One region of the Arthrobacter sp. USHLN218 genome, then DNA from elsewhere that is predicted to be linked to it. Evidence: predicted binding sites of a transcription regulator. Region 1 holds the regulator's gene; the other holds the start of a gene.
The links. Region 1 encodes LexA, which represses DNA repair genes until DNA is damaged. Its sites were predicted from a motif close to TCGAACANNTGTTCGA; they were not measured.
Positions count from the first base shown of each region.

Region 1 (10,286 bases):
CCGGTCGACGGCGGGGCGGGGACCTCGGCCAGCAGCACGGCCGTGCCTTTATCGATTCCGTCGGGACTGAAGATGCCGTTCGACGTCGTCAAATGCCGGACCTGACCGTCGAGTTCGACGGTCAGCGGTTTACGTATTTCCGGTTTGCCCGGCTCGGCGCTGAAGTAATGATCGGTGGCCATAATCCGCCAGACTAGTGCGCCCTCGGCGGAATTTGTATCTAGGCCTGCCTAAGCCACGTGTGGAGCCTGTTATGCTGGACGGCATGGCAATCAAGTGACTGCGGCAGTCTAGGCCGGCTTCGGCCCGCACCAGACGCCGCTCCCGTTGAGCCCGGCTCCGGGACCGGTAGGCACCACTACCGCGAACCAACCTGTCATTCCCGTGCGTTCCCTTGGCTGCAACCGCGCCTGCACCTCTTTGCGTCCTGGGCGCATCGCCGCTGCATGGCTCCGGATCACCGCATCAGGGACCGCCTTCCCCGTCAGGAGGATACACATGACCCGACAACAACCACCGCACGCAAACCACCCCCGCACAGCAGCGGAGGACTACCATAGATCTACAGACCTTCCGAAGGAGAGCATGACCAACAGCAGCGCCGGCCAGCCGGCAGAGGAACCGGAACTGACCCCGGAGGAAATCCAGGCGGTCATCGACCGGATTCTGGCCAAGGACTCCGCAGCCCGCACCAAGACCGGCAGCGGTTTCCGGGGCAAGGCACAGGCCATCTCCACGCTTGACGAAGAGCATTCGGAATTCGACGGCGAGCAGCAGGACCTCCAGGAGCGGCGCGCCTTGCGGCGCGTGGCCGGGCTGTCGACGGAGCTGGCAGACGTCACCGAGGTCGAATACCGCCAGCTCCGGCTGGAGCGGGTCGTCCTGGCCGGCTTGTGGACCGAGGGAACGGCCGCGGACGCGGACAATTCCCTGCGCGAACTGGCTGCACTGGCCGAGACCGCCGGGTCGGAGGTTCTCGACGGCGTCGTCCAGCGGCGCCTGAAGCCGGACCCCGGAACATTCCTGGGATCGGGCAAGGCGCAGGAGCTGCGGGACATCGTCATGTCCACGGGGGCTGACACGGTGATTGTCGATAGTGAGCTGTCGCCATCGCAGCGGCGCGGTCTTGAAGACATCGTCAAGGTCAAGGTCATTGACCGCACCGCCCTGATCCTCGATATTTTCGCGCAGCATGCCAAGAGCCGCGAGGGCAAGGCCCAGGTCGAGCTCGCACAGCTGGAATACCTGCTGCCGCGCCTGCGTGGCTGGGGCGAGAGTATGTCCCGCCAGGCCGGCGGCCGCGTAGGCGCGGCCGGCGGAGGTATCGGTTCCCGTGGCCCCGGCGAAACCAAGATCGAGCTGGACCGGCGGCGCATCCGCACGCGTATGGCCAAACTTCGGCGGGAGATCGCCGGTATGAAGCCGGCGCGGGAGACCAAACGGGCCAACCGCAAGCGAAACGCCGTGCCGTCGGTCGCAATTGTCGGCTACACGAACGCGGGCAAGTCCTCGCTGCTTAACCGGCTGACCAACGCGGGCGTCCTCGTGGAGAACGCGCTGTTCGCGACCCTCGACCCGACGGTCCGCAAGGCCGAAACTTCGGACGGGCTTGGCTACACGCTGGCGGACACCGTCGGCTTCGTCCGCTCGCTGCCCACGCAGCTTGTGGAAGCCTTCCGGTCGACTCTTGAGGAAGCAGCCGATGCGGACCTGATCCTGCACGTGGTGGACGCTTCCCACCCCGATCCTGAAGGCCAGATCGCGGCGGTCCGCGAGGTGCTGACGGAAGTGGACGCGCGCAAGATTCCCGAGATCGTCGTGCTCAACAAGGCCGACGCCGCTGATCCGTTCGTCATCGAACGGCTTCGGCAGCGGGAACCGCGGCATGTCGTGGTCTCGGCCCGCACCGGGCAGGGCATTCCCGAACTGCTGCAGGCCATCAGCGACGGCATTCCGCGGCCCACTGTCAAGCTCGAACTCCTGATTCCTTATGACCGTGGCGACGTCGTCAGCCGGCTGCACAGCCCGGACGCGGAGATCCTGTCGATGAACCATGGCGAGGAGGGCACCGAGCTCGAAGTCATGGTCAGGGAGGGCCTGGCGGCCGAACTCGAGGCCTTCATCCGGCGTGGCTGAGGAACAGGCGGAGGCCCTGCGCCTGCTCGACGTTGCCGTGCAGGCGATGGGCGGGCAGGACCGCCAGGGCCAGCATGATATGGCTGGCCGGGTCGATACGGCGTTTCGGCGGCGCGAACATCTGCTGGTCCAGGCGGGCACGGGAACGGGCAAGTCCTTGGCCTACCTAATTCCGCTGATCGTGCACGCGCTGGAGAGCGAGAAACCGGCGATCGTCGCGACTGCCACGCTCGCCCTGCAGTCCCAGATCGTCAAGCGGGACCTGCCTCGGCTGCTGGAAGCCATCGCCGATGAGCTGCCGCGGCCGATCGATGCCGCCTTGCTCAAGGGCCGCAACAACTACCTGTGCCTGCACAAGATCGACGGCGGGTTCCCGGCGGACGATGCTCCGGAGGCGCTCTTCGATCTCGCCGAAGAGACCGTTCCGCATCCGGCGCCGGCCCCCGGGCCGACCACCGCCCTGGGACAGGAAATCAAGCGGCTGCGGGCCTGGGCAGAGGAGACCGGCACGGGGGACCGGGACGAAATCGTGCCCGGAGTCAGCGACCGGGCCTGGCGGCAGGTCTCCGTGAGCGCCATGGAGTGCCTCGGCGCCCAGCGGTGTCCGGTCGCGGCGGAATGCTTCAGTGAGCGTGCCCGGATGCATGCGGCCGAGGCCGACGTAGTGATCACCAATCATGCGATGTTGGCCATCAACGCGTTCGAGGGGCTGGCCGTCCTGCCGGACTACGACTTCGTTGTTATTGACGAGGCCCATGAGCTGCAGGACCGCGTGACGGGGGCGGTCTCGGGACAACTCTCGGCGGCCATGATCACGGCCGCCGCCTCCAGTGCCCGCAAGCACACGGCGATCAGCGTCGATGCGCTGAACACCGCGGCCAAGAGCTTCGAAGCGGCGTTCGACCAGGTTCCGTCCGGACTCATGGCGGCCGGCCTGCGGCCCGAGCAGGAACTGGCGCTGACCCAGCTGCGTGAGGCGGCTCGAACGGCACTGTCGGACTCCAAGCCCGATGGCTCGGGCGCGGTGGACGGCGGCAGGCAGATGGCAAGGTCGCGGCTGGCAGCAATTCTGGAGCTATGCGACCGGGTAGTTTCCACCGCCCAGAGCCGGGAGGTCCTGTGGATCACCCGTCCGAGCAGCTTCACGCCGGGCAGCGGTTACGGACCCCCGGACGAAACGCTTCCGCCGATGCTGAACGTTGCGCCGCTGTCGGTGGCTTCCAGGCTTCGCGAGGGGCTGTTCGAGGGCCACACGGTCGTCCTCACATCCGCGACCCTCGCCATCGGCAGCGCATTCGACGCCGTCGCCGGCTCCCTGGGCCTGCTGGGCGAAGGAGCGCCGAAGTACAGCAGCGCGGACGTCGGGAGCCCGTTCAACTACCCGAAGCAGGGCGTGCTGTATGTGGCTTCCCACTTGCCCAAGCCGGGCCGAGGGACAAGCCCCGAACAGTTGGATGAGCTCGAAGCGCTGCTGCGCGCCTCCAACGGGGGTGCTCTCGGGCTCTTCTCGTCGCGGCGCGCTGCCGAGGAAGCCGCCGCGGAGATGCGCGAGCGGCTGCCCTTCACGATCCTTTGCCAGGGCGAGTCGTCCATGGCTGCGCTGGTCCGGCAATTCTCGAGCGAACCGAATACCTGCCTGTTCGGGACGATGACGCTGTGGCAGGGGGTCGACGTGCCGGGAGAGGCCTGCCGCCTGGTGGTTATCGACAGGATTCCCTTCCCGCGGCCGGATGATCCGCTGATGACTGCCCGTACGCGGGCCGTGTCGCAGGCAGGCGGGAATGGTTTCATGACCATTTCGGCCACGCACGCCGCCGTCCGGCTCGCCCAAGGCGCCGGACGGCTCATCCGCGCTGCGGGGGACCGGGGCATGGTGGCTGTGCTCGATTCGAGACTGGCCAATGCCCGGTACGGTGGCTTCCTCAGGGCGGCGCTGCCGCCGTTCTGGTCGACGAAGGACCGGGCGACGGCGCTCCAGATCCTGCAGCGCCTGGCGGGCTAAGGGCCCGCCGGGCAGCGGCTAGAGGGCGCGCATCACCGAAACGACCTTGCCCATGATCGTCGCGCTGTCGCCGAGGATCGGTTCGTACTGGGTGTTCTGCGGCAGCAGCCAGGTGTGGCCATCCCGCTGCCGGAAGGTCTTGACGGTAGCTTCGTCGTCCAGCAGCGCGGCCACGATCTCGCCGTTGACGGCGCTCGGCTGCCGGCGGACGACGACCCAGTCGCCGTCGCAGATAGCCGCATCGATCATGGAATCGCCGGAGACCTTGAGCATGAACAGCTCGCCGTGTCCTACGAGCTGCCGGGGCAGGGGCATGACGTCCTCGACGACCTGGTCCGCCAGGATGGGGCCGCCCGCGGCGATCCTGCCGACCAGCGGAACGATCGCCGTGTCGGAAGCCGTGGCCAGTTCCGACACCGACAGGCCGCCAGTGCTGCGGAGTTTGTCCGGTTCGGCCACGCCTTCGATCTCAATCGCGCCCGTCTCGAGCGTCAGCGGCGTCAGGACCTCCATGGCCCTGGGGCGCTTGGGATCGCGGCGGATATATCCGAGCTTCTCCAGTTGCGCGAGCTGATGCGTGACGCTGGAGAGGCTGGCGAGCCCGACGGTGTCGCCGATCTCGCGCATCGACGGCGGGTAGCCCTTGGCGCTGATGGAACGCTGGATGCTCTCGAGGATCTTCTTCTGGCGGGGCGTCAGGCTCTTGGGGGACGCACCCGCGCGCCTGCGTGCGCTTCCCGTGCCGGCGGTACCTGAAGTAGCTGCACTCTTCCTCGACATGAACTGGCCCCGGTTCTCTATCCGGCCACCCGGGCTAGCCAGGGTGGCCGGTCCAATGTTGTCAGTGGCAGGTGATGCACTCAGGCATGGCCGCCATTTCTTCAAGCCTAGGGCAGCCACAGCACGATCTCAAACATTTATTCGATCGAGTCTCGACAATATTCGATCACAAGTGCTACAAATGGAATCCGACAGTTCGAATATGCGTTCGAAACAACTGATGCATACGCACGCGGAACGGGAAGGTACCCCTCATGTCTGCTCAGCTCGCCCCGCACGTCGCCCCGCACGCTCTGTTGGGCTCGACGCCCGCGCTGCGGCTTACCCGCCGCGGCCGCCTGGTGCTCATCGGGTTGCCCCTGATGCTTGGCGCCGCCGTCCTGCTGACCCTGGTCGGCTTCTTCACGGCACCGGCCTTGGCGAGCTCGGGACCTGGCCTCGGCCCCGGCCGCACCGTGTCGGTCGCCGTCGCTCCCGGCCAGACGCTCTGGGATGTGGCCGTGCTGGCAGCGCCGGACCGACACCCGCACGATGTCATTGCGGAGATCCAGCAGCTGAACAACCTGCCGGATTCGGTCGTCCGTGCCGGGCAGCGGCTGTTCGTCCCGCTGGGGGACTAGGGACTGTAATAAGAGCCGCTCCGGCAGGCCCGATTCCTGCCCCGGGCCTGCCGGAGCTTAAGCTGGTCAGGTGAACGACCAGCTGGATCTACTCAACCGACTGCCCCTGCGTAACAACCTGCGCGGACTGACTCCGTACGGAGCTCCGCAACTCGACGTTCCCGTGCTCCTCAACGTCAACGAGAATACGCATGGACTGCCTCATGAGGTTGCGGACGCGATAGCGGCGCGCGTCCAATCGGCGGTGGCGGGTCTGAACCGCTACCCGGACCGCGAATTCACGGAGTTGCGGGAGGCGCTGGCCAAGTACCTCGGCCACGGGCTTTCCGCGGGGAACATGTGGGCCGCGAACGGATCCAACGAGGTGCTGCAGCAGATCCTGCAGGCCTTCGGCGGCCCGGGCCGGCGTTTGCTGAGTTTTCCTCCCACCTACTCGATGTATCCGCTCCTTGCCAGCGGCACTGACACGGAATACGTGACTGCCCGCCGCGGCGCCGACTTCGGGCTGACGGCCGGCCAGGCAGCCAAGGCTGTCCGCGATACCGCGGCCAACATTGTCGTCCTATGCTCGCCGAACAATCCGACCGGAACCGCGCTCGGGCTCGATGTCGTCGAAGCTGTCTACGAAGCAGGCGAAGCGAGCCAGGCGATTGTCATCGTCGATGAAGCGTATGCGGAATTTGCCCATGTCGGTACTGACAGTGCCCTGACGCTGCTGCCGGGCAGGGAGCGGCTGATCGTCTCGCGGACGATGAGCAAGGCCTTTGCCCTTGCCGGCGCCCGCGTCGGCTATCTTGCGGCAGCTCCCCAGATTGCGGATGCCCTCCGGCTGGTGCGGCTCCCTTACCACCTCTCGGCCGTCACCCAGGCGACCGCATTGGCGGCTCTCGACCACGCCGACGCACTGCTCGCCAATGTCGAGGAGATCAAGGGCCAGCGGGATCGCATCGTCAGTGAGCTGGCGTCGCTCGGGCTGCAGCCCGCGCCGTCGGACTCAAATTTCGTTTTCTTCGGCGGCCTGAAGGACCCGCATAAGGTCTGGCAGGGACTGCTGGACGCCGGCGTGCTGATCCGCGATGTCGGCATCGCCGGGCACCTGCGCGTCACTGCCGGCACCGAGGCCGAGACCACCGCCTTCCTGGACCGGCTGCGGGAACTGCTCTGAGCTTCGGTCTTCTAGACTGATAGGTGCGGGTTCCCAGTCAACCCGCAATGACCACTTTTGCCACAAAGGAATTCCATGACCACGGATATCGCCACCACTGCACGCACAGCACGCCTCGAACGCACCACCAGCGAGTCGTCGGTGCTGGTTGAGCTGAACCTGGACGGCACCGGTCAGTCCGACATCAGCACCACTGTCCCGTTCTACGACCATATGCTCACGGCCCTCTCGAAGCACTCGCTGATCGACCTGACCGTGAAGGCCTCGGGGGACACGCACATCGACGCCCACCACACCGTCGAGGACGTCGCCATCACGCTCGGCGAAGTCCTGAAGAGCGCGCTGGGCAATAAGGCCGGTATCCGGCGTTTCGGCGAAGCTACCGTCCCGCTGGACGAGGCCATCGCCAACGCCGTGGTCGACATCTCGGGCAGGCCTTATCTCGTGCACGACGGTGAACCGGCCGGCCAGGAATACCACCTGATCGGCGGCCACTTCACCGGTTCCCTGACCCGCCACGTCTTCGAGGCGATCACGCTGCACGCGCAGATCTGCCTGCACATGCGGGTGCTCGGCGGCCGGGACCCGCACCACATCGTGGAGGCTCAGTTCAAGGCATTCGCCCGCGCCCTGCGCGCCGCCGTGGAGCCGGATCCGCGCGTCGAAGGCATTCCGTCGACCAAGGGAGCGCTCTGACCATGGCGCCCAAGGTGACCGTACTGGACTACGGGTCGGGCAACATCCGGTCGGCGGTCCGGGCGCTCGAGCATGTCGGCGCCGAGGTGACCCTCAGTCACGATTCGCGGGCCATCCTCGAAGCCGATGGGCTGGTCGTGCCCGGTGTCGGGGCGTTTGCCACCGTGATGGAGGGCCTCAAGTCCGTCGACGCCATCCGCTGGATCGGCAGGCGCGTCGCCGGCAGCCGGCCGGTCCTGGGGATCTGCGTCGGACTGCAGGTGATGTTCGAGGCCGGCGTCGAGCACGGCGTGAGGACCGAAGGCATCGGTGAATGGCCGGGCACCGTCGAGCGACTGGCTGCCGAGGTCGTCCCGCACATGGGGTGGAACACCGTCCAGCCTCCGGAAGGCAGCCGGTTGTTTGCCGGGATCGAAGACGAGCGGTTCTACTTCGTGCATTCCTACGGCGTCCAGCACTGGGACTTCGACGTTAACCAGCCGGCCATGACTCCTCCCATGGTCACGTGGTCCGATCACGGCGGGCCCTTTATCGCCGCCGTCGAGAACGGTCCGCTGAGCGCGACACAGTTCCACCCCGAGAAGTCCGGGGACGCGGGCGCCGCCTTGCTGCAAAACTGGCTTCGGACCTTGGGCTGATCCGCGCATGTGGAGTGTTGTCCTGATGGGCCTGGCCGGCCTCCTGGCCGGCGGCGCCATTGCCTTCCGCGGCCAGCAGGCGCCGAAATGGCTGATCATCAGCTTCTGGTTCCTGGCAGCTATGGCCCTGGTGGCCGCATACCTGCTTACCCTCGGCCCGGCCGAGTAATTCCTTCGATTAGTTCAGAAAGCGGATTCCCCTATGACGACGCAAGATGCCCCGATCCTCGAACTGCTGCCCGCCGTGGACGTCGCCGACGGCCAGGCCGTGCGGCTCGTGCAGGGCGAGGCCGGCAGCGAGACAAGCTACGGTGATCCGCTGGACGCGGCCCTGGCCTGGCAGAACGACGGCGCCGAGTGGGTCCATCTGGTGGACCTCGACGCGGCCTTCGGGCGGGGCTCCAATATCGAACTGCTGCAGCGCGTGGTGCGGGAACTGAGCATCAAGGTTGAGCTGTCCGGCGGCATCCGCGACGACGCATCGCTGGACCGCGCACTGGAGCTGGGAGCTGCCCGGGTCAACCTCGGGACCGCTGCGCTGGAGAACCCGGAGTGGACGGCCAAGGCTATCGAACGCTACGGCGACGCTATCGCCGTCGGACTCGATGTCCGGGGCACCACCCTTGCGGCCCGCGGCTGGACGAAGGAGGGCGGCGACCTCTGGGACGTTTTGGCCCGTCTGGAAGACGCGGGCTGCGCGCGGTACGTGGTCACTGACGTGACCAAGGACGGCACGCTCCAGGGTCCCAACCTGGACCTGCTCAAGGAGGTCGCCTCCCGCACGGCCAAGCCGGTCGTTGCCTCCGGCGGCATCTCCAGCCTCGATGATCTGGCCGCCCTGCGCACCCTGGTGCCGCACGGCGTTGAGGGAGCGATTGTCGGCAAGGCGCTGTACGCCGGCAAGTTCACGCTGCCCCAGGCACTCGATACCGCCGGCCGCCGCTGAGCCTTGGCGGACAAGAGGGAGCTGCCGGGCCACATCGCCGCCGCACTGGCCGGCGCCGGCGGCGCGACGGACTCGGCAGGCAGGCCGTGGAGCGGCCGCGACCTGAGCGGGCCGGGCAATCCGCTGCACAATTTCAACGACGACGACGGCGGCGCCGACCAGGGCTACCTGAAGGCCATCGCGGCGCTGGCCGACGGCACCGGGGGAGAACCACAGGTGCTGCAGGCTCTGGCCTCGGCCCGCGTCTTTGTTCCGATTGTGGCGCAGCTCGGTGAGGAAGCGGCCGGAGCCAACGATCTCACCGCCGACAAGCAGGCGGACATGGCCCTGGTGACGCTGCAGGCGCCCGACGGACGTCGGGCACTGCCGGTGTTCACCTCGGCGTCCGCCCTGGAGGCCTGGCATGCCGAGGCCAGGCCCGTGGCCGTCTATGCCGCCCGGGCGGCGCTGTCGGCCGTAGCGGAAAAAGCCCAGCTGCTGGTCGTGGACCCGGGCTCCGAGGTGACCTTCGTTGTGCGCCGCCCGGGTGTCTGGGCGCTGGCGCAGCAGCACGAATGGGTGCCCTCCTATGTCGACCCTGCGCTGGCGGACCTCGTCGCCGATGCGGTCGGGGGAGAACCGGACGTTCTGCGCACTGCGTTGGCGCCCGGCAGCGGCATCGCCTCCAGGACGGCCTCGGGGCGCATACTTGCCGGCGGCGGGCCGGGTCCGGAGCTGCGGTTGGTCCTGACCGCCAGGGACGGTCTGAGCCAGGCGGAACTGCAGGGACTAGCCGGGCGGCTGCAAGGGCGGCTGGGCGCGTCCAAGGACTTTGCCGAACGGGTGGATTCGCTGGAGATCAGCTTCGTCCGGGACGCTGCGGGCGGGCGCGCCGGGAGCTAGGCTGCAGGCGGCGGAAGCGTCAGGGCCCGCCAAGCCGGGCAGCGTTTCGGGGCCCGCCAAGCCGGGCGGCGTTTCGGGGCCCGCCAAGCCGGGCAGCACGGTCCGGAACGGCTGGGCTCGCCGGGCCGGCCCGCGGGCAGCGAAAAGGCGCCGGAGCTGTGCCCGGCGCCTTTTCGCGAAAAGCTGTTGCCCTCTAGTTGACCGGTCCGGTGAACTTCTCGCCCGGACCATGGCCCGGAGCGTCGGGAAGCACCGATGCCTCACGGAACGCCAACTGCAATGAGCGCAACCCGTCGCGCAAGGGGCCGGCATGCTGGCTGCCGATTTCCGGCGCCGCGGCGGTGACGAACCCGGCCAGGGCGGTGATCAGCTTGCGGGCTTCGTCAAGATCCTTCAGCTGCTCGGCATCCTCGCCGGCTGC
Region 1 is NZ_JBBCYT010000001.1:766,758-777,043, forward strand. Features, by position in the region: gene WFH44_RS03375 (class I SAM-dependent methyltransferase) at 1-182, opposite strand, end outside; gene hflX (GTPase HflX) at 586-2,136, shown strand; gene WFH44_RS03385 (ATP-dependent DNA helicase) at 2,183-4,138, shown strand; gene lexA (transcriptional repressor LexA) at 4,157-4,918, opposite strand; gene WFH44_RS03395 (LysM peptidoglycan-binding domain-containing protein) at 5,173-5,538, shown strand; gene WFH44_RS03400 (histidinol-phosphate transaminase) at 5,609-6,703, shown strand; gene hisB (imidazoleglycerol-phosphate dehydratase HisB) at 6,779-7,399, shown strand; gene hisH (imidazole glycerol phosphate synthase subunit HisH) at 7,402-8,037, shown strand; gene WFH44_RS03415 (hypothetical protein) at 8,045-8,206, shown strand; gene priA (bifunctional 1-(5-phosphoribosyl)-5-((5-phosphoribosylamino)methylideneamino)imidazole-4-carboxamide isomerase/phosphoribosylanthranilate isomerase PriA) at 8,240-8,983, shown strand; gene WFH44_RS03425 (SseB family protein) at 8,987-9,865, shown strand; gene WFH44_RS03430 (DUF1844 domain-containing protein) at 10,059-10,286, opposite strand, start outside.

Region 2 (10,286 bases), on a different contig from region 1:
CCAGGGCCTCGCGTTCGCCGGGCGCGACTTCGAACACGAGTTCGTCGTGGACCTGGAGCAGCATGCGCGACTTCAGGTCCTGTGCCTTGAGTTCGCCGTCCACGCCCAGCATGGCCTTCTTGATGATGTCCGCGGCCGACCCCTGGATGGGGGCGTTCAGCGCGGCCCGCTCGGACATCTCGCGCAGCTGCCGGTTGGTGCTGGTCAGGTCCGGCAGGTACCGGCGGCGGCCCTCGATGGTGGACGTGTAGCCGTCCTTGCGGGCCTGCTCGACCACTCCGCGCAGGTAGTCGCGCACGGCGCCGAACCGGGCGAAGTAGTCCTTCATCAGCGTCCGGGCTTCATCCACCGGGATGTTCAGCTGCTTGGACAGGCCGAAGGAACTCAGCCCGTAGACCAGCCCGTAGGACATGGCCTTGACCTTGGCCCGCATCTCGCTGGTGACCTCCTCGGGTGCCACGCCGAAGATGTTGGCGCCGACGAACCGGTGCAGGTCCTCCCCCTCGCGGAATGCGCTGATGAGCCCCTCGTCGCCGGACAGGTGGGCCATGATGCGCATCTCGATCTGCGAGTAGTCGGCGGTGAGCAGCGACTCGTAGCCCTCGCCGACGATGAAGACCTCGCGGATCCGCCGGCCCGCCTCGGAACGGACCGGGATGTTCTGCAGGTTCGGGTTGTTCGACGAAAGCCGACCGGTGGCCGCCACCGTCTGGGCGTAGGTCGTGTGGATCCGGCCGTCCTCGCCCACGGTCTTGCGGAGCCCCTCCACCGTCTGGCGCAGCTTCGAGGAGTCCCGGTAGGCCAGCAGCTGGACCAGGAACGGATGCTGGGTCTTGGCGATCAGGTCGTTGAGGGCGTCCGCGTCCGTCGAGTAGCCGGTCTTGATCTTCTTGGTCTTCGGCAGCTCCAGTTCATCGAACAGGACGGCCTGTAGCTGCTTCGGCGAACCGAGGTTGATCTCCTTGCCGATGATCCGGAAGGCCTCGGAACTGGCCGCATCGATCGTGACCGTGAAGTCGTCCAGCAGCCGGTCGAGCTGGTCGGTCGCCACCGCAATGCCGTGGAGCTCCATCCTGGCCAGCACCAGGGACAGCGGAAGGTCAAGCCCGCCGAGCAGCTGGTTGGCGCCGCGCTCCACGAGCTGCCCGGCGAAGTGCTCGCTGAGCTGGAGGGCGGCAAAGGCCTTGGCAACGGCCGGGGCTGCCGGATCCTCGCCGAGGTCCAGCTGCTGCCCGCCCCCTGAACTGCCCGTCGCCGCAACGGAGAGCTTCAGGTGGTACTGGGCAAGGTCCGCCAGCTCGTAATTGCGGCGGTCCGGCTGGATCAGGTAGGCGGAGATCGCGGTGTCATCGACCACGCCCAACAGCTCGAACCCGCGGTGGAACAGGAGCTTGTACGCGTACTTGAAGTCGTGGACCACCTTGGGCGCATCCAGGTCCTGCAGCCATTCCGCCAGACGCTTCTCCGCGTCCGCGTCGAGGCCCTCAAAGGCGACGTAGGCGGCCGCCGAGGGCGACACCAGCGCCAGCGCGACGGCGTCTTCCCCGCCGGTGGTTCCCTCGGCCACCACCTGGATCGCTACCGGCAGCTGGTTCGTCCCGTCCAACCATGCGTCGAGCTGCTCGGCGGATGCCAGCACATCGTGCCGCGGCGCATGGATCTCGGTGTCCTCCACCTGCTCATCGACAGCGAACAGTTCGAACAGCCGCTTGCGCAGCGTGGTGAATTCCAGAGCGTCGAAGAGCTCTTCGACTGCATCCCGGTCCGGGTGCTCCAGCGTCATCGCGGACAGGTTTACCGGCAGGTCCAGGTCGCGGAGCAGGTGGTTCAGCCGCCGGTTGCGCTTGACCTGCTCGATATTCTCGCGCAGCGAATTGCCGACCTTGCCGCCGATGGAGTCGACGTTCTCGAGGATCCCGTCCAGGCCGCCGTACTGGTTGATCCACTTGGCGGCGGTCTTAGGACCGACGCCGGGCACGCCGGGGAGGTTGTCGGCCGTCTCGCCCACCAGCGCGGCCAGATCCGAGTAGCGGTTCGGCGGAACGAAGTACTTCGCTTCCACGGCGGCGGCGTCCATCGGCGGGATTTCGCTGACGCCCTTCTTCGGGTAGAGCACGGTGACTTTGTCCGTGATGAGCTGGAAGGCATCCCGGTCGCCCGAGACCACCAGCACGTCCCAGCCGGCAGCCTCCGCCTGCTCGCTGAGGGTGGCAATGATGTCGTCGGCCTCGTAGCCGTCCATCGAGATCGTCGGGATGCGCATGGCCTCCATGACCTTGATGATCAGGTCGACCTGGCCGTGGAACTCTTCCGGCGTCTTGTTCCGGCCGGCCTTGTACTCGCTGTACTCGGTCTCGCGGAAGGTCGGCGTGTCCAGGTCGAAGGCCACGGCGACGTGCGTCGGCGACTGCTCGCGGATCATCGCAAGGAGCATGGACGTGAAACCGTACACGGCATTGGTATGCTGCCCGGTGCTCGTGGAGAACTTGTCCGCCGGCAGCGCATAGAACGCCCGGAATGCCATCGAATGTCCATCCACAACCAGGAGGCGGCGCGGGCCCTCCGGCTCAGCCATTGTCTGGCTGTCGGATGCGGCCGCAGGAGGCTCGACGGTGGCAACGGATTCCGGTTTGTTTGTTTCACTCACAGGTGCCAGCCTAGTCGCATGACCGAGAATCTCACTCCGGCTGCGGAGCCGGCCGCCAACGCGGAGAACCGCCTGCAGGAGCTCATCGACGCCGGCGTTCCGGAGCATTTACGCCCTTGGCTACGGCAAATGGGGGTCGGCGCGCTTGTCGTGAAGATGGGCATCAAGTTCATTGAGATGTCCGCCGAGCGAATCGTTGCCACCATGCCCGTGCTCGGAAACACACAGGTCGCAGGCATCCTGCACGGCGGAGCCCACGTCGTCCTGGCGGAAACCCTCGGTTCCTTCGCCGCATCGATACATGCCGGCGCGAACCGCCATGCCGTCGGCATCGAGGTCGGAGCCACACACCACCGGTCCGTCGCCTCCGGACTGGTCACCGGGACCGCCACCGCGCTCCAGCTGGGCCGCACATTGGCCGTCCACGAAGTGGTCATGACGGACGAGGAGGGACGTCGGCTTTCCACGGCCCGCATCACCAATCTGATTCGGGACAACGCGTAGCCAGGTAGCGGCGGGAAACCTGGGCAGGCGGGAGCTTGCCTCGTCGGGGCCTGTGACCGCATCGGCCTGTGCCCTCGGCACACTTTTCCGCCCATCGGCACACCTGGCTGTCGGTGGTTCCATCGGGCTGTCCGCTGGGCCCGTCTGGGCTTGCGTGGGCGCACTCAGACGTCCGCATCCAGGCTTTGTCAGAAGGGCGGTGGTTCGTCGGGACCGCGGTTGTGGTGGTGCCCGGCGGCGTGTGGCGTGCCGGTGTGGTCTGGCGGGTTGGGCGCGTCGGTGGGTGTCGGGAGGGCCGCGGGAGGCGCCTGTGCTGGTTTCGCTGGTCCGGCTGGTTCGGTGTGGCCGGGTTGTTGGTGTTTGCGTTGGTAGTAGGCGCGGAGTTTGGTGTTGATGGTGTGGATCTCGTGGCGTTCGAGGATGCTGGCGAGTTCTTCGGGCGGGGTGTGGACCAGGGGTTCGGGTCTGGTCGGGTAGCTGATGCCGGCCGGGGAGGCCCAGTCGAATTCGCCGGGGCTGGGTTGTCGGAGGTTCCAGTCCGTTTCGGTTTTGAGCCGGTGGTGGCGTTTGCATTCGGGGCCGAGGTTGGCGGTGTTGGTGGATCCGCCCTCGGCCCAGCCGATGGTGTGGTCGAGTTCGCAGTGCTCGCTGGAACGGGAGCAGCCGTAGAACGTGCATTTGTTGTAGAGCAGGCGCAGGTAGCGGCGCTGCGCCGCGGTGGGCCGGTACTGTTTGCGGTCCATGGCCAGGACCGCGCCGGTGACCGGGTCGGTCAGGACGCGGGTGAACGAGGGCGCGTTCGCGGCCAGCCGGGCGGCGGCCTCGATCGGGATCGGCCCGTGGCCGTCGAGGTGGGCCGGTTCCTGGCCGAGGCCGAGCAGGGTCAGGGCGGGGATGGTCAGCGCGACGGTGGGCACGATCCCGTACCCGGCGCCCGGGGGCAGTCCGCCGTCCGGAGCGGGATGTTCCCGTAGGTCCCCGGGCCCCGCCGCCGGGTCACCGGTTGCCGGATCACAAGCCCCGGCAGGGCCCTCGGCGCCGAGGCCGCCGGCGTCGGATGCGCCCGCGGCTTCGGTGCCGGGGGCGGGTGCTACCGCTGGCGGGGGCTGCGGTTTGTGGGTGCTGCTGAGCAGGAGGTGGGTGAGGGCGTCGGCGCGCAGTTGGGTTAGGGTGCGGGGCTCTTCGGGGCCTTGGACGGAGAGCGCGATGGCCTGGACGTGGTTGAACGCGGCGACGGCGGTTTCCGCGGGCAGGTAGGCGGAGAGCCAGGCCATGCCGTCGTAGTCGGGCTTGAGCTCGAGGTGGCGGTCGGCTGCTTTTTTCGCGCGGCGGGCGGTGATGGTTTCGGGGTGGCGTTTTTCGCGGAGGGTTCTTGCGCGGCGGCGCAGGCTGCCGGTGGAGCATACCGGGGCGAGGTCGAGGAGTTCGTGTTCGAATCCGGGCCGGGCCCGGGGCGGCAGCGAGGTGGTTTCGTCGGTGATGATGGCGGCCTGCACCCCGGTCAGGTGGCCTTGTTCGAGGGTTTCGAGGGTGGCGGGGCATTCCCCGGCGATGGTCCGGGCGTAGTTGATCCGGATCGCGGCGGTCCTTTCCGGGATCTGCAGGGCGGCGGCGGCTTCGGCGACGGCCGCGGCTTCGGCCAGGTGTTCGTCCGGGGTGCCCGGCCCGAGTGGCGGGGGCCAGCCGCGGGGCTGTTCGTTCACGGACTCTCGGACCAGGGCGTTGAGCAGGCGCAGGATACGGGCCTCGAGCCAGGCGGAGGCGCGGCGGGCGGCGATGAGTTCGTGCGCGGCTTCCTCGTAGAGCATGCGGGACGGCTCGCGGGAGCCCAGCAGGGGCAGCAGGTCTCTGATCTGCCCGGACCGGGCCGGCAGGACCGGCTCCCAGGCCGGGGGCGTGAACGCGCCGCGGGCGGCGGCCCATGGGTCTTCCTCCGCAGGTGCGTCATGGCCGGTCAGCACGTAGAGCGGGATCGGGGTATCCGGGGCGTCGAGGGGGATGCCCTCGGCATCTACGGCCTCGCCCTCCTCCCAGGAATGCTCCTCCCACGGCGGCCGGCACGAGAACGGGTCCGCCGGCCGCAGACCCACCCCGCAGACGCCGGCCGGGACAGCCGCATCCGGGTCCGCGAGGTCAGATGCGTCAGGATCAGCTGGGTCGTCGGACGTGGCGGAACCGGGCCTGCCGGCTGCGGACCCGGAATCACGCCGGTCGTAGAGGGTTGCGGAATTAGGCGGGTTGGGCGTTGCCACAGCGGCGTCAGGGGAATCGTCCGGGCAGGGTCGAGGGTCACGGGAGCCGTCGCAAGGCTCCAGGCCCTCCTTGTCCTGCGGCCGTTCCGCTGATGTGTTCGCCATCACATAAGTCTAGTCGAATTCATGTTCGATGAATAGGGCTGTGGATAACCGTCGAAGGGCAACGTGCGTCCATTCAGGCCTATCCGAAGATGGCGAGAATCAACCCGACCCACCAGGGACGTAGCTGGGCTACGCGGAAGTGGCAACCGGGGTCGTAGCCGGGCTTCGGGTGGCCGACGGTCTGCGGCCGCGGCTACTTGGCGAGGCTGTAGCGGTTCTCCACCATGCCGGAGCCCAAGGTGCGGGAACCGGTCAAGGAGGCGGGCGCCGTCGTCGTTGTGACCGGCAGAAGGCGCTTGCCGCGGCCGAGGACCACCGGCACGTAGGTGACGATGAGTTCGTCGAGCAGGCCGGCGTCGAGGTACTGCGCTGCCAGTTCACCGCCGCCGATCACCCAGACGTCGCGGTCGCCGGCGTCGGCAACCACGTTGGGGTGGAACACCGTGATGTCGCCGCGGACAAAGGTTATGTCCGCGCCGGGGATGCCCGGTAGTTCATGATGCGTAAAGACCCAGGTGGGCGTGCTGCCGTATTCCCAGGCGCCCTCTCCCCCGTTGTCGAGCAGGAACTTGTAGGTTTCCGACCCCATGACCAGGGCTCCGATGCCGGCAATGAACTCTTCGTAGGATTCCTTCACGCCGTCGGCGTCGTTGAACTGGAAGAGCCACTCCAGCTTGTCGTCCTCGTCGGCGATGAATCCGTCGAGCGAGCTGGCGACGTAGTAGACGGTCCTGGCCATGTCACTCCTTCTTCTTGGCGCGGCTCGGCTGCACGCGCGGCGGTTCGCCCGGCATCTTGGGATAGTCAGGCGGGAAGGGCAGCTCACCCAGGCCGGCGGCGCAGTCGCGCTCCCACCAGCCCAGCAGTTCGTCAACGGTGCCGGGGTTGCTGTGCATCTTTGCCCAGGGATCCCCGGTTTCCTGCAACCGGCCCGGCACGGTCGCGATGGTGAAATCCGAGGGCTTGATATGCTCCAGTTCCTCCCAGGTGATCGGGCAGGACACCGTGGCCTTGGGCAGGGCGCGCGGGCTGTAGGCGCCGGCGATGGTGCGGTCCCGGTTCGCCTGGTTGAAGTCCACGAAGACCTTGCGGCCCCGCTCCTCTTTCCACCAGGCCGTCGTGACCTTCTCCGGCATCCGGCGCTCCAGTTCCCGGGCTGCGGCGATAACGGCGTGCCGCACGTCCAGGAACTCGTGGGTCGGTTTGATCGGCGCGTACACATGCAGGCCGCGGTTGCCGGACGTCTTGATGAACGCCTCCAGCCCGGCCTCCGCCAGCACCTTCCGCAGTTCCAGCGCCGCCGGCACCGCGTCGTCGAAGTCGGTGCCGGGCTGCGGGTCCAAGTCGATGCGCAGTTGGTCCGGATTGTCCGTGTTGGCCGTTCGCGAGGGCCACGGGTGGAAGACGATGGTGTTCATCTGGACGGCCCAGACCGCGGCGGCCGGCTCGTCCAGGACCAGCTGCGGATGCGAGCGCGCGCTCGGATAGATGACCGGGACGGCGCGCACGAACTCGGGGGCGCCCTTCGGCGGGTTCTTCGAGAAGAACTGTTCGCCGTCGATATTCTCCTTGAACCGCTGGAGCGCAAGCGGCCGGTCCCCGTTGGCGGCGATGAAGGCCTCCCCCACTTCGGCGATGTAGCGCGCCAGGTCCAGCTTGGTCAGCCCCAGCTCGGGCCACATCACGCGCGACGGGCTGGAGATCCGCATTTCCCGCTCGCCGTGGGGTCCATCCACCTTCAGGATCGTCTGCTCGCTGGCCATGGGACCACCATAAAGGCATGTCGGCGTCCCTGACGAGGGCCAACGCGGCATCATGGGTACATGCCAGACGAACAGCCACTGCAGCTCGCCGTGGGCGATGCCACGGTTTCCGCCGCCTACGCGCGGCCCGACAAGGCGTCCGCCACGCTCGTGGTCGCCCATGGGGCGGGCGCCGGGATGGAGCATCCGTTCCTGCGCGGCTTCACCGATGCCATGAACGACGACGGCGTGGCCACCTTGCGGTTCAACTTCCCCTACCGGGAGGCGGGCCGAAAGTTTCCGGACCGGCCGCCCGCGGCCATCAACACCTGGCGGGTGGCGATGGCCGCGGCCGCCGAGCGGTCGGGCGGCGAACCCCTGTGGGCCTGCGGGAAATCCTTCGGCGGACGGATGGCCTCCATGGCCGTCGCCGAGGGGATGCCGGCCGCGGGGCTGGTGTACCTCGGCTACCCGCTGCATCCGCCCGGCAAGCCGGAGAAGCTTCGGGACGAGCACCTCTACGGCCTGACGCTGCCGATGCTCTTCCTGCAGGGGACCAAGGACACGTTTGCGACCCCGGAACTGCTGGAGGCAGTAGCGGCGAAGATCGGCCCCACGGCGACGATCCAATGGGTTGAAGGCGGCGGGCATTCCTTCGAAGTCGCCGGCCGGAAGCGGAACGCTTATGACATCGGAGCTTCCGTTGCCGCTCCCGTCGCCGCGTTCCTGCGAGCGCAGCACTGATTCCAGGCCTGCCGGCGCGTCCGTGCCGGGATTACGATGGGCTGGCGGGCATCGTACCCCCGCTTCCCGGCGGTTGGAGCAGGTCATGGGCGGACAGCAGGGCAGTCTGGTGCTGGAGCTGGAGTTTGACGTGGCGGCCCCGCGCGGGCGGGTCTTCCGCCTGCTGACGGACCCGGACGAGCTGGTGAAATGGTGGGGGCCCGAGGGATTCACGACGCCGGAGGCGACGCTGGATCCCAGGCCCGGCGGAAGCTACCGGCTCACCATGCAGCCGCCGGACGGGGAAGCCTTCCACCTCGCCGGAGAATTCGTGGACGTGGACCCGCCGCGGCGCCTCGAGTACACCTTCCGGTGGGAGGAACCCGTGCCGGACGACCGCGAGACGGTTGTGTCCCTGTCCCTCGAGCCCGTGGACGGCGGGACCCGGGTTGTCCTCACCCAGCGCGGCTTCGCCACAGAGCAGCGGCTGGAACTGCACCGGAACGGGTGGACGGAGTCCTTCAGGAAGCTGGCCGCGGTGCTCCGGGCCGCGACTTAGCCGGGTATCCGGCACCCCGGGCCCCTGGGTGCCGACGCTGCCTCACCGGCGCCTCACCTGTGCGCCATCTCGCTCGATGCACCGGTGGGCACCGGATCGTGCCGCAGATAGGCACGGCGGAACCTTCCCGTGCCCCCGGTCAGCGACCGGAGATCGATGGCGTACCGCAGCAGTTCCTGTTCGGGGACTTCGGCGCTGATCTCCGCCCCCTCCCCTTCGGCCGAGTCGGTCCCGGTCAACCTGCCGCGCCGGGCCGACAGGTCGCTCATCACCGCCCCCACGTATTCGTCAGGCACCGTGATGGTCACCGCGGAGACCGGTTCCAGCAACTGGATGCGGGCCGCGGCCGCAGCTTCGCGCAGGGCCAGCGCCCCGGCCGACTGGAACGCGGCGTCCGAGGAGTCGACGCTGTGCGTCTTGCCGCCCACCAGCGTCACCCGGATATCGACGACGGGGAAGCCGGCGGCCACGCCCTTGCCCATCTGCGCCCGGACCCCCTTCTCCACGGAGGTGATGAACGGACCCGGGATCACTCCCCCGACGATCTTGTCCACGAATTCGAAACCGGCGCCACGCTCGAGCGGCTCGACCTCGATGTCGCAGATTGCGAACTGGCCGTGCCCTCCGGACTGCTTCACATACCGCCCGTGGCCGTTGGACGGCGCCGCGAAGGTCTCCCGCAGGGGCGTGACGACGTCGACCGTCCGCACGTTGACCCCCTGGCCCCGCAGCCGGTCGAGCACCACCTCGGCGTGCGATTCGCCCATGCACCACAGGATCAGCTGGTGCGTCTCCGCGTTGCGCTCCACCCGCAGCGTCGGGTCCCCGGCGGCGACCTTGGCCAGGCTCTTGGCCAGCGCCGCCTCGTCGTTGCGCGTGGCGGCCTCGACGGCCACCGGCATCAGCGGTTCGGGCATCTCCCACGGCTGGATCAGCAGGGGCTCGTCCTTGGCGGAGACCGTGTCCCCGGTTTCGGCGCTGCCGATCTTGGTCAGCGCGCAGATGTCTCCGGCGATGCAGTAGGACGCCGCCCGGAGCGTCGAGCCGAGCGGCGCGTGCAGGTGCGTGACCCGTTCGTCGCTGTCGTGGTCCGGGTGGCCGCGGTCCGCGAGGCCGTGTCCGGAGATGTGGACCAGCGAGTCGTCGCGCAGCGTTCCCGAGAACACGCGCACCAGGCAGACACGGCCCAGGAACGGGTCGGTGCTCGTCCGCACCACCTCGCCGGCCAGCGGACCCTCGGGATCGCAGCTCAGCTGGCTGGCCCGCGACCCGTAGAGTCCCGCCACGGTCGGCAGCCGACGCTCCAGCGGGGACGGGAAGGCGCGTTTCAGCATGTCCAGCAGTTCGGGAATGCCCAGGCCTGTCTCGGCCGAGGTCGCCAGGACCGGGTAGAAGGAGCCGCGCGCCACGGCGGTCTCCAGATCGGGGAACAGGACGTCCAGGCCGATCTCCTCGCCGCCGAGGTACCGGTCCATCAGGGACTCATCCTCGCTCTCCGCGATGATCCCCTCGATCAGCGTCCCGCGGGCTTCCTCGGCGGCCGCCAGTTCCGCTGCCTCGGCCGGGCGGACCACCGGCTGGCGTTCGCCCTCGCTGTAGTCCGACACCGTCCCGGAGAGCAGCCCGTGCAGCCCGGTGACGTCCGTGCCGCTGGTGAGCGGCAGGTAAAGCGGCTGCACCGTGTCGCCGAAGGCTTGCCGGCATCTGGCCAGCGCCGCCTCGAAGCTGGCCCGGGGGTGGTCCAGCCGGCTGAT
Region 2 is NZ_JBBCYT010000003.1:355,570-365,855, forward strand. Features, by position in the region: gene polA (DNA polymerase I) at 1-2,575, opposite strand, end outside; gene WFH44_RS08910 (hotdog fold thioesterase) at 2,666-3,151, shown strand; gene WFH44_RS08915 (HNH endonuclease signature motif containing protein) at 3,340-5,508, opposite strand; gene WFH44_RS08920 (dihydrofolate reductase family protein) at 5,702-6,247, opposite strand; gene ligD (non-homologous end-joining DNA ligase) at 6,249-7,271, opposite strand; gene WFH44_RS08930 (alpha/beta hydrolase family protein) at 7,332-7,994, shown strand; gene WFH44_RS08935 (SRPBCC family protein) at 8,080-8,532, shown strand; gene WFH44_RS08940 (elongation factor G-like protein EF-G2) at 8,586-10,286, opposite strand, start outside.
Region 2: a site for LexA is predicted at 5,522-5,537, ahead of WFH44_RS08915 (HNH endonuclease signature motif containing protein). Genes of this name have one in related genera too.